Regions from separate parts of the Arthrobacter sp. 05T410 genome, predicted to be linked through region 1. Evidence: riboswitches for the same ligand, from Rfam matches in the RefSeq annotation. Region 1 holds a riboswitch; each other region holds the start of a gene.
The links. Region 1 has a riboswitch for S-adenosylmethionine ahead of AC1DFR_RS09605 (aminotransferase class V-fold PLP-dependent enzyme). Riboswitches for the same ligand answer to the same signal wherever they lie in the genome.

Region 1 (3,265 bases):
CCGAGCGGGCCACAGGAGGCGTGAACGCGGTAACCGGCCGCGGCCGCCACACGTCCTCCTCGGCACTGGCGCTCAAAGTCAACGATGCCCCGGCCGGCAGCTGGATCATCGACACCCCCGGCATCCGGTCCTTCGGTCTGGCCCACGTGGACCCGGACCGGATCCTGCGTTCCTTCCCGGACCTGGAACCCGGCACCGATGATTGCGAACGCGGCTGCAAGCATGACTCCACGGCCGTCAACTGCGGCGTCGACAAGTGGGTTGCGGCCGGGCACGCGGGGCCCTCGGGACCGGCCAGGCTCGCGTCCCTGCGCCGGCTGCTGGGCACGGACCCGCGGATGGAAGCGCAGGAAACCAAGGAACTGGGCACCGTCTCCTAGCCGGACCGGCAACGGGGCGGCGGCGCCGAGCCGCGGCCTCCCGCCCGGCAGCCCGGTTTGACGGTAGTTTGGAACCATGAGCCAACCCGCTTCGAGCTACAACGATGACCTGCGCCTTGCCCATGTACTGGCAGATTCGGTCGATTCCCAGACCATGAGCCGCTTCAAGGCGCTCGACCTTCGGATCGAGACGAAGCCCGACCTCACACCCGTCACCGATGCCGACAAATCCGCGGAAGAGGCCATCCGCGGCCAGCTCTCCCGGTCACGTCCGCGTGACGCGGTCCTGGGCGAAGAGTTCGGCAGCTCGGGCCACGGTTCCCGCCGGTGGATCATCGACCCGATCGACGGCACGAAGAACTTTGTCCGCGGCGTCCCGGTCTGGGCCACCCTGATCGCCCTCGTCGATGAGGGCGAGCCGGTGGTCGGCGTCGTCAGCGCGCCGGCACTGGGCAAGCGCTGGTGGGCCGCCAAGGGTGCGGGCGCCTACACGGGCCGCTCGCTCGCCGCCGCCACACGGTTGAAGGTATCCAACGTCTCCAATCTCGAGGACGCCTCGCTGTCCTACTCCAGCCTTGGCGGCTGGAAGGAACGCGGGAACCTGGATGAGTTCCTGGGCCTGACCGAGGAAGTGTGGCGGACCCGCGCCTACGGTGACTTCTGGTCGTACTGCCTCGTGGCCGAGGGCGCCGTGGACATCGCCTGCGAACCCGAGCTGAATCTCTACGACATGGCCGCCCTGGTGCCGATCGTGACCGAGGCCGGCGGCCGCTTCACCTCGCTCGAAGGCGAGGACGGCCCCTTCGGCGGCAACGCCCTGGCCACCAATTCGATCCTGCACTCGGAAGTGCTCAAGCGGCTCAACCCCGGACTCGACGACCTCTTTCAGGCCCACCCGAACAACTGATCCGCGCCCGTAATAATCCGCTTCACAATCGGCGGCCGCCTTTTCCCCGGCTGCGCCGATGTCCTACGCTCGATGCAGGTCACGAGTGCCAGCGCTAAACCCCGGTTTGCTGGCCGGCAACCCTCCAGTCGCGGTGGGGTGCCCCGGGTGACGACCTGGCCGGTCCGGAACGGACCCGGCAAGCGCGGATTCCCACTGTGTGGGGTCCTGTTCGAGTGAGGTCCCATGACAACTGCCATTTTCCCCGTTGCCCCTGAATTCCATGCACGGCTTGCCCTCGCGGCCCGCCCGCTGGCAGCCGTCACCGGGGCCGAAATCCAGGCCCCGCTGATCACCGGCGGCCACGCGCGCTACGCCAACCTCGACTACGGCGCCTCCGCCCCGGCCCTGTCCGTGGTCTCGGCCTACCTGAACGAAATCCTGCCGTACTACGCAAGCGTGCACCGCGGGGCCGGCTACGCATCGCAGATCAGCACCTCCGTCTACGAGAACGCCCGGGACATCGTGCGGGACTTCGTGGGCGGCCGGCCCGGCGATTCCGTGATCTTCACGCGCAACACCACCGATTCCCTGAACCTGCTGGCCGGCTGCCTGCCGCTGCGCGACGGGCGGCCCGCGGGCGAGGTCCTCTACCTCGACATCGAACACCACGCCAACCTCCTGCCCTGGCAGAATGTCCCGCACCGCAGCGTCGTGGCCGCCGCCACCCTCGCGGCCACCGTGGACCGCCTGCGCGACGAACTCGCCCGCGGCGGCGTCAGCCTGTTGGCCGTCACCGGCGCCTCCAACGTCACCGGAGAGATCCTCCCGATCCGGACCCTGGCCGCACTGGCGCACGAATACGGCGCCAGGATCGTTGTCGACGCCGCGCAGCTCGCCCCGCACCGGCGGATCAATATCGCCGCGGACGACGTCGATTACCTCGCCTTCTCGGGGCACAAGCTGTACGCCCCGTTCGGCGCCGGCGTGCTGGTGGGGCGGACGGACTGGCTCGACGCCGGCACCCCGCACCTGGCCGGCGGCGGCGCGGTCCGCGATGCCCGGCTCGACTCCGTCAGCTGGACCACGGGACCTGCCCGGCACGAGGGCGGCTCGCCGAACGTCCTCGGTGCGGCGGCCCTCGCCCGCGCCACCCAGGTCATTGCAGCCCTGGACCCGGAGCAGTGGCAGGCCCACGAGGACGCCATCCGGTCCTTCCTCGTCGAGGGCCTCCAGGGCATCGAAGGGGTAACCGTGCACCGGATCTTTGCCGATTCGGCTTCCGATTCTTCCTCCGCTTCGTCCACTGGAGGCGATCAGCCGGACACCGGCACGATCGGCGTCGTGAACTTTTCCGTGGAAGGCTACGACGCCGGACTGGTGGCCGCCTACCTGTCGGCCGAACACGGCATTGGCCTGCGCGACGGCCGCTTCTGCGCCCACCCGCTGCTCAAGCGGCTCGGCCTGCCCGCCGGCTCCCTGCGGGCCAGCTTCGGCCTCGGCTCACGGCTGGAGGACGCCGAACGCCTGCTGGCCGGCCTGCAGCAGCTGCGGCAGAACGGACTCGGCTGGGATTACGTGGTGGACGCCGGCCGCTGGGTGCCGGCCAACGATACCCGCAGCTACCCCCACTGGGCGCCGAACACCCCGGGCACCGCCGGCGCTGCGCCCTGCACCCTCGACTAGCGCAGGATCAGGGCCCGGCGCGGGTGCGGTAAATTCGAAAGGTATCTGTAACAAGCAGGACCTTCCCGAAGGAGATCGCACGTGGCAAGCGCCGGACCCAGGCTCCACAGCGGACCCAAGCTGCACAGCGGACCGAAGCTGCACAGCGAGCGGCGCCAGGAACTCGGACAAAGCTTCCAGGACGGCGGGGAGCACTACGAGCGCGTCCGCCCCGGCTATCCGCAGGAGTCAGCCGACTGGCTGGTCCCGGCGGGAGCCAGGGACGCCGCGGACATTGGCGCGGGCACCGGGAAGTTCACCTCCCTTTTGGCGG
Region 2 (3,265 bases), on a different contig from region 1:
CGGACGGGGTCCGTCGAAACGGATACTGGGTGTTGAAGTCATGGGATGCTTTCCGCTGTGGGAGGTGGGACGAGGGTGCTGCCGGCGCTCAGAGGCGCTTGTCCAGGCGCCGGGCAACATAGGATCCGCCCAGCTGAACGATGGTGACCAGCAGGATCATCAGGACAATGGCGGTGATCATGAGCGGCGTTTCGTAGCGGTAATAGCCGTACCGGATGGCGAAGTCGCCGATTCCGCCGCCGCCCACCAGTCCGGCCATCGCCGAGTAGGAGATGAAGCTGACGGTCATGATGGTGATGGAGCTGACGAGTCCGGGCTTCGCCTCCACAATCAGGACGTCCCGGACGATCTGGGACCGGCTGGCGCCCATGGACCGTGCCGCTTCGACCACTCCGCCGCCGAGCTGGCTCAGGTTCTGTTCCACGAAGCGGGCGAAATACGGAATGGCGTTGAGGGTCAGCGGGACAATGACGGCGGCCGTGCCGATGGTCGTGCCGACAATGAACCTGGTCACGGGAATGATCGCGATCAGCAGGATCAGGAACGGGAACGAGCGGAGCAGGTTGACCAGCCCGTCCAGGACCCGGTGCAGCTTTGGCCTGTGCTTGAGCCCGTTGGGACCGATGGTGTAGAGCAGGACACCCAGCGGTGTCCCGAGCAGCACCGCCAGCGGGATGGCCACCAGCAGCATGGTGAGGGTCTGTCCCATGGCGACGCCGATTTCGGGCAGGACTTCCAGGATGCGGTCAAACATTGATCAGGCCCTCCGACGCGGCTGTGGTGTGGGTGCCCCTCCCGGAGCGGTCCAGCTGGATCTCATCGGAGACCAGGTAGCGGCCGATCGACGTCGCCGGGTGGAAACCGGGGCGCTGGAGTTCGGCGAGGTCGAACTGCTCCACCACCCGGCCTTCTTCCATGACCGCGACGTTGTCCGCGATGGCCTTGATGACATTCATCTCGTGGGTGACCACCACGATTGTGATGCCGAATTCGGCGTTGACGTCGGCCAGGTATTGCAGGACCGATGACGTCGTCCGGGGATCCACGGCCGACGTCGGCTCGTCACAGAGCAGCACTTTGGGCCCGGTGGCAAGGGCGCGGGCGATCGCCACCCGCTGTTTCTGGCCCCCGGAGAGTTTGGCCGGATACGTTCCCGCTTTGTCGGCGAGGTCCACGATTTCCAGGGTTTCGGCGGCCCGCCGCCGGCGTTCCGCCTTCCCGACGCCGGCGAACTTCAGGGACAGCTCCACATTTTCCTGGGCTGTGAGGTTGTTGAGGAGATTGAAGTGCTGGAAAATCATGCCGATGTCATGCCGCTTGGTCCGGAGCTCGGCGTCGGACAGGGTCACCAGGTCCACGCCGTCCACCAGGACGCGGCCCGACGTCGGGCGCTCGAGGAGGTTGATGTTGCGCAGCAGCGTGGATTTGCCGGCGCCGGAGAACCCGATGATGCCCTGGATGGTGCCCCGCCTGATGTGCAGGCTGACGTCATCGACGGCCGTGAAAGGTCCCGCGGCCGAAGCGAATGACGTGCGGACGTTCTGGATCTCGATCACAGGCCCCCACCCGCTCGGGGCCGCGGCGCTGCCGCTGTCTGCGTGTTCATGATTTCCTCCGGGCTCGCCCGAGGAAAGCCCTGGGTCCTGGCTTCCGGGCAGCGCTGAGCGAAGCCGGGGAGCCTCAGAACACAGTGGTTCTCCATCGGTCCTGGCGGTAGCACCGTCCTCAAAGGAGGGGGTTGCTGCGGCGTCACGGAGCCAGATCTCTCAGCCGCTCGGGATGGTTACGAGTCCATCTCACACGGCAGGAGGCCGGATACAGAAAAAGCCGGTCACATTTTGTAACCGACTCTTCCCGATCTGTTGATCGTCATTCCCGGGCCGTTAGATGCCCACGCGCCAGCCTTCGCGGGCGGGGCACGCGTTCACGACGACGTCCAGCCCGGCGGCCTTGGCCCGGTCCGTCGCGGCGTCGTCGAAGACGCCCAGCTGCAGCCAGACGGCCTTGGCGCCTACTGCGATGGCCTCGTCTATGACTGCGCCCACCCTGTGGGAGTTGACGAAGCAGTCCACGACGTCGATCGGGTGCTTCTCCGCCGGGATGTCAGTCAGGGAACGGTACCCCTTCTCGCCGTGGACGTCGTCGCCCGGAAGGTTGACCGGAATGATGGTCATGCCCATCCGGTCCCGGACATAGAGGGAGACCTCATACGCCGAGCGCCATTCGTTGGTGGTGAGGCCGACCACCGCCCACGTGCCTTTGGTTCGCATGAGGCGGTCAATGACTGCCGGATCGTTAACATGGGCCATGCATCAACCTTACTCCTGCGACCTTTCCGGGCAATTGTCGAATAAATGAATGATTTGGGTCGGACCCACGCCGGGTGAACGAATATTACGGCGCTCCCGGACGCCGATTTTGCGGAATCGTGCATCTGAAGTTCTAGTAGGTAGTGACCATCCCGAGCGGCCGAGAGACCTGGATCGATGACGCCGCAGCAACCCCCCGGTGACGTGAGACGACCATTCCCACGCAACCGCTCCGCCCTCCTTCGGTGAAATTCGAGGGAGCCGGAGCAACAAAGGGTGCTACTGCCAGGACCGATGGAGTGCAGCAATGACCCCTGAGAATTCTTCCGCCCTGCCCACCTTTGCCCGGACTGCGTCCGAGGCATTCCCACAAACCACTTCGGACGCGACGGCGAACGAAGCAGGGCTGCGTGACGCGCCCGGCTCCTCTCGCGGCTCTTCGGGATGGTCCCTGAACGAGTCCACGGACGGCGCAGTGCACGGCGTCCCCGCCGATGGGCCGGCGCGTCACCGCAGCACCACCTTCGGAAACCACCTTCCCCGGCACGGCGGCGCCGCGACCGCGGGAACTGTCCAGGCAGAGACGGTTGCGTTCTGGGAAACCCAGGCTCTCCGCCTCGACTGGGCGGACCTGCCCGGCGGCGCGACGGAGCAAACCAAGCCCTGGCACACCGCGCACCGCCGGATCCCGGCCGACGTCGAGGCCGGCACCGGACCGCAGATCACCTGGTTCGAAGGGGGCAGGCTCAATGTCGCCTACAACTGCGTCGACCGCCACGTAGCGGCGGGGCGCGGAGACAAGGTGGCCCTGCACTTTGAGGGCGAGCCCGGCGACCGCCGTGCCGTCACCTACGCCGAACTCCAGCGCGAGGTCTCCAAAGCCGCCAATGCCCTCCTGGATCTCGGTATCACCAAGGGCGACCGGGTGGTCATCTACCTCCCCGTCATCCCCGAAA
Region 3 (3,265 bases), on a different contig from region 1:
TCATGAGTGCCAGCGCACAGCCCCGGCTTGCTGGCCGGCAACCCTCGTATCGCGGTGGGGTGCCCCGGGTGAAGACCTGGCCGTCCGGCGCCCGCCGGAGGGCAAGCGCGGCGCCTGTTCCGGTTCGGGCCGAAAGCCCCGGCCGGTGCTGTGCCCAGTGACTCGAGGAGCACCAATGTCCAACGCCTGGTCCTTTGAAACCCGCCAGATCCACGCCGGCCAGGAGCCGGACAGCGCCACCGGCGCGCGTTCCCTGCCTATCTACCAGACGACGTCGTTCGTGTTCCCCAGCGCCGAAAGCGCCGCGAACCGCTTTGCGCTCGCCGAGCTCGCGCCCATCTACACCCGGATCGGCAACCCGACCCAGGATGCCGTCGAACAGCGCGTCGCCAGCCTGGAAGGCGGTCTCGCGGCGCTGCTGCTCAGCTCCGGCCAGGCCGCCGAGACGTTCGCCATCCTCAATATCGCCGAGGCCGGGGACCATGTGGTGGCCAGCCCCAGCCTCTATGGCGGAACCTACAACCTGCTCGCGCACACGCTGAAGAAGTTCGGCATCTCCGTGACCTTCGTGGCGGACCCGGACAACCTGGACCAGTGGCGGGACGCCGTCCAGCCCAACACCAAGCTGTTCTTCGGCGAAGTGGTCTCCAACCCCCGCCAGGACGTCCTGGACATCGAGGGCGTCTCCCGGGTGGCGCACGAGGCCGGCGTGCCGCTGGTTGTCGACAACACGCTCTCCACCCCCTACCTGATCCGGCCGATCGAGTGGGGCGCGGACATCGTGGTCCATTCCGCCACCAAGTACCTCGGCGGGCACGGCGCCGCGATCGCCGGCGTGATCGTGGACTCCGGCAACTTCGACTTCGGGAAGGACCCGGAGCGGTTCCCCGGCTTCAACACCCCCGACCCCACCTACAACGGCCTGGTCTACGCCCGCGACCTCGGAGCCGACGGCGCGCTGGGCGCGAATCTCTCCTACATCCTCAAGGCCCGGGTCCAGCTCCTGCGCGACCTCGGCTCCGCGGTGTCCCCGTTCAACGCCTTCCTCATCGCCCAGGGCATCGAAACGCTGAGCCTGCGCGTCGAGCGCCACGTGGCCAACGCCACGAAGGTGGCGCACTGGCTGGAGGGGCGGAACGACGTCGAATCGGTCGCCTACGCCGGGCTGCCGTCCAGCCCCTGGTACGAGCGCGGCCGCAAGTACGGGCCCAAGGGGACCGGCGCCGTCGTGGCGTTCAACATTGCCGGGGGAGCGGAGGCCGGCAAGCGGTTCGTCGATGCCCTCGAACTGCACTCGCACGTCGCGAACATCGGCGATGTCCGGTCGCTGGTGATCCATCCGGCGTCGACCACCCACAGCCAGCTCTCGCCCGAACAGCAGGTGATCGCCGGGGTGAACCCCGGGCTGGTGCGGCTTTCGGTGGGACTGGAGCACATTGACGACATCCTCGCGGACCTCGACGCCGGATTCCGCGCGGCCAAGTCCGCCTAGGCCGAAGCCCACGCCGAATTTCCCCACCTTTGCGGGCATGACACCGGGAATCGCCGGCACTCCGGGGCGACCCGCCGGTCACGGCTGTCAAAGGTGGGGAGTCTGCGGTGCTGACTGGTCCGGCTGTCACATGGAAGTCATAATCTTCGTCATTTCCGCACCCCGTTTCGTAGACTCGTACCAGGTCATGAGTGCCAGCGACAGCCCCGGCTTGCTGGCCGGCAACCCTCCTTTTGCGGCGGGGTGCCCCGGGTGAAGACCTGGCCTGCCGGTCAGCTGACGGCGGGCAAGCGCGAAGATAGGTCCTCACATGACGATTGCCGTCACCCGCACGGGTGTTCCCGAAACCAAACCATCCCGGACCCCTGACGGGACCGTCCAGTTCGTCAGGATCGGTGATCTGCAGCTCGAATCCGGGACTCCGTTGCCGGATGTGGTGCTCGCCTACGAGACGTGGGGGACCCTGAACGCGGACGCCTCCAACGCCGTGCTCATTGAACACGCCCTGACCGGCGACACACACGTGACCCGCGGCGAGAGCGGGGAGCCCGGCTGGTGGGAACAGCTCGCCGGACCCGGGGCTCCCGTGGACACGGACAAGTATTTCGTCGTTTCGATCAACATCCTGGGCGGCTGCTACGGATCCACCGGGCCTTCCACCCCGGCCCCCGACGGGCGCCCTTGGGGATCGCGGTTCCCGCTGGTCACCCTGCGGGACACCGCCGCCGCCGAGGCGCGGCTGGCCGATGCCCTGGGCATCGGCAGCTGGTACGCGGTGCTGGGCGGCTCGCTCGGCGGCGCGCGCGCCCTTGAATGGGCCGTCACGTTTCCCGGCCGGGTCCGGCGCTGCGCCGTGATTTCCGTCGGCGCCAGCAGCACCGCCGAACAGATTGCCTTCGCGCAGGCCCAGACGCTGGCCATCCGCCAGGACCCCCACTTCAAGGGCGGGGACTACTACGGCGGCCCGGAACCCGAAGCAGGGCTCGCCCTCGCCCGGCGCATCGCGCACATCACCTACCGCTCAGCGGCCGAACTGGACGGCCGGTTTGGCCGCAACGCCCAGGAGTCCGAGACGCCCCTGGAAGCCGGATCGCTGGCCGGACGCGGGCGCTACCAGGTGGAAAGCTACCTGGACCACCAGGGCAGCAAACTGGCCCGGCGTTTCGACGCGAACAGCTACATCGCGATCACCGAAGCCCTCATGAGCCACGATGTGTGCCGGGGGCGCGGAAGCCTCGGGGAGGCACTGGCTCCGGCCACCGCCGAGTTCCTGGTGGCGGCCGTGGACTCGGACCGCCTGTATTTCCCGGCCCAGTCCCGTCAACTGGCAGAGGCCCTGCCGGGCGGCCCGGAACTGCACATCATTGAAGCGCCGATCGGCCACGACGGCTTCCTGACCGAAATCGGCCAGCTCAGCGGGCAGCTCCGGGGGACCTTCTTCGGCCACTAGGCCGGCCCGCTTGTGCATTTTTGCAGATGCGCTCTGCACTAATGGCCGTTGAGGCTCAGGGCGGGAGCGTCCATACTCATGGGGAATGACGCCATGTGCCCTACATCACGGGCGTCCTCAGTCCAATGGTCCGCAGGGTGTCGAAGGCGACACCGAAGGAGTTCACATGAGCACGGAAAACGCCGCGACAACGCGCGCAGACGAGCCGGACGTCAAAACGTCCGGACTGAAGAAGGTAGTAACGGCCTCCATGGCCGGCACGGTGGTGGAGTGGTATGAATTCTTCCTCTACGCCTCCGCCGCCACGCTGGTCTTCGGCAAGA

Region 2: linked by a shared signal. The riboswitch ahead of AC1DFR_RS17950 (methionine ABC transporter ATP-binding protein) and the one ahead of AC1DFR_RS09605 (aminotransferase class V-fold PLP-dependent enzyme) in region 1 are both predicted to bind S-adenosylmethionine.
Region 3: linked by a shared signal. The riboswitch ahead of metX (homoserine O-acetyltransferase MetX) and the one ahead of AC1DFR_RS09605 (aminotransferase class V-fold PLP-dependent enzyme) in region 1 are both predicted to bind S-adenosylmethionine.

The regions. Positions count from the first base shown of each region.
Region 1 is NZ_JBFTLP010000005.1:183,897-187,161, forward strand. Features, by position in the region: gene rsgA (ribosome small subunit-dependent GTPase A) at 1-380, shown strand, start outside; gene hisN (histidinol-phosphatase) at 457-1,287, shown strand; SAM riboswitch class IV at 1,365-1,478, shown strand; gene AC1DFR_RS09605 (aminotransferase class V-fold PLP-dependent enzyme) at 1,513-2,952, shown strand; gene AC1DFR_RS09610 (class I SAM-dependent methyltransferase) at 3,034-3,265, shown strand, end outside.
Region 2 is NZ_JBFTLP010000019.1:29,928-33,192, reverse strand. Features, by position in the region: gene AC1DFR_RS17960 (LLM class flavin-dependent oxidoreductase) at 1-42, opposite strand, end outside; gene AC1DFR_RS17955 (methionine ABC transporter permease) at 89-754, opposite strand; gene AC1DFR_RS17950 (methionine ABC transporter ATP-binding protein) at 747-1,556, opposite strand; SAM riboswitch class I at 1,696-1,786, opposite strand; gene AC1DFR_RS17945 (CoA-binding protein) at 1,884-2,309, opposite strand; gene acs (acetate--CoA ligase) at 2,617-3,265, shown strand, end outside.
Region 3 is NZ_JBFTLP010000002.1:282,682-285,946, forward strand. Features, by position in the region: SAM riboswitch class IV at 1-114, shown strand, start outside; gene AC1DFR_RS03695 (bifunctional o-acetylhomoserine/o-acetylserine sulfhydrylase) at 176-1,492, shown strand; SAM riboswitch class IV at 1,676-1,791, shown strand; gene metX (homoserine O-acetyltransferase MetX) at 1,803-2,942, shown strand; gene AC1DFR_RS03705 (MFS transporter) at 3,109-3,265, shown strand, end outside.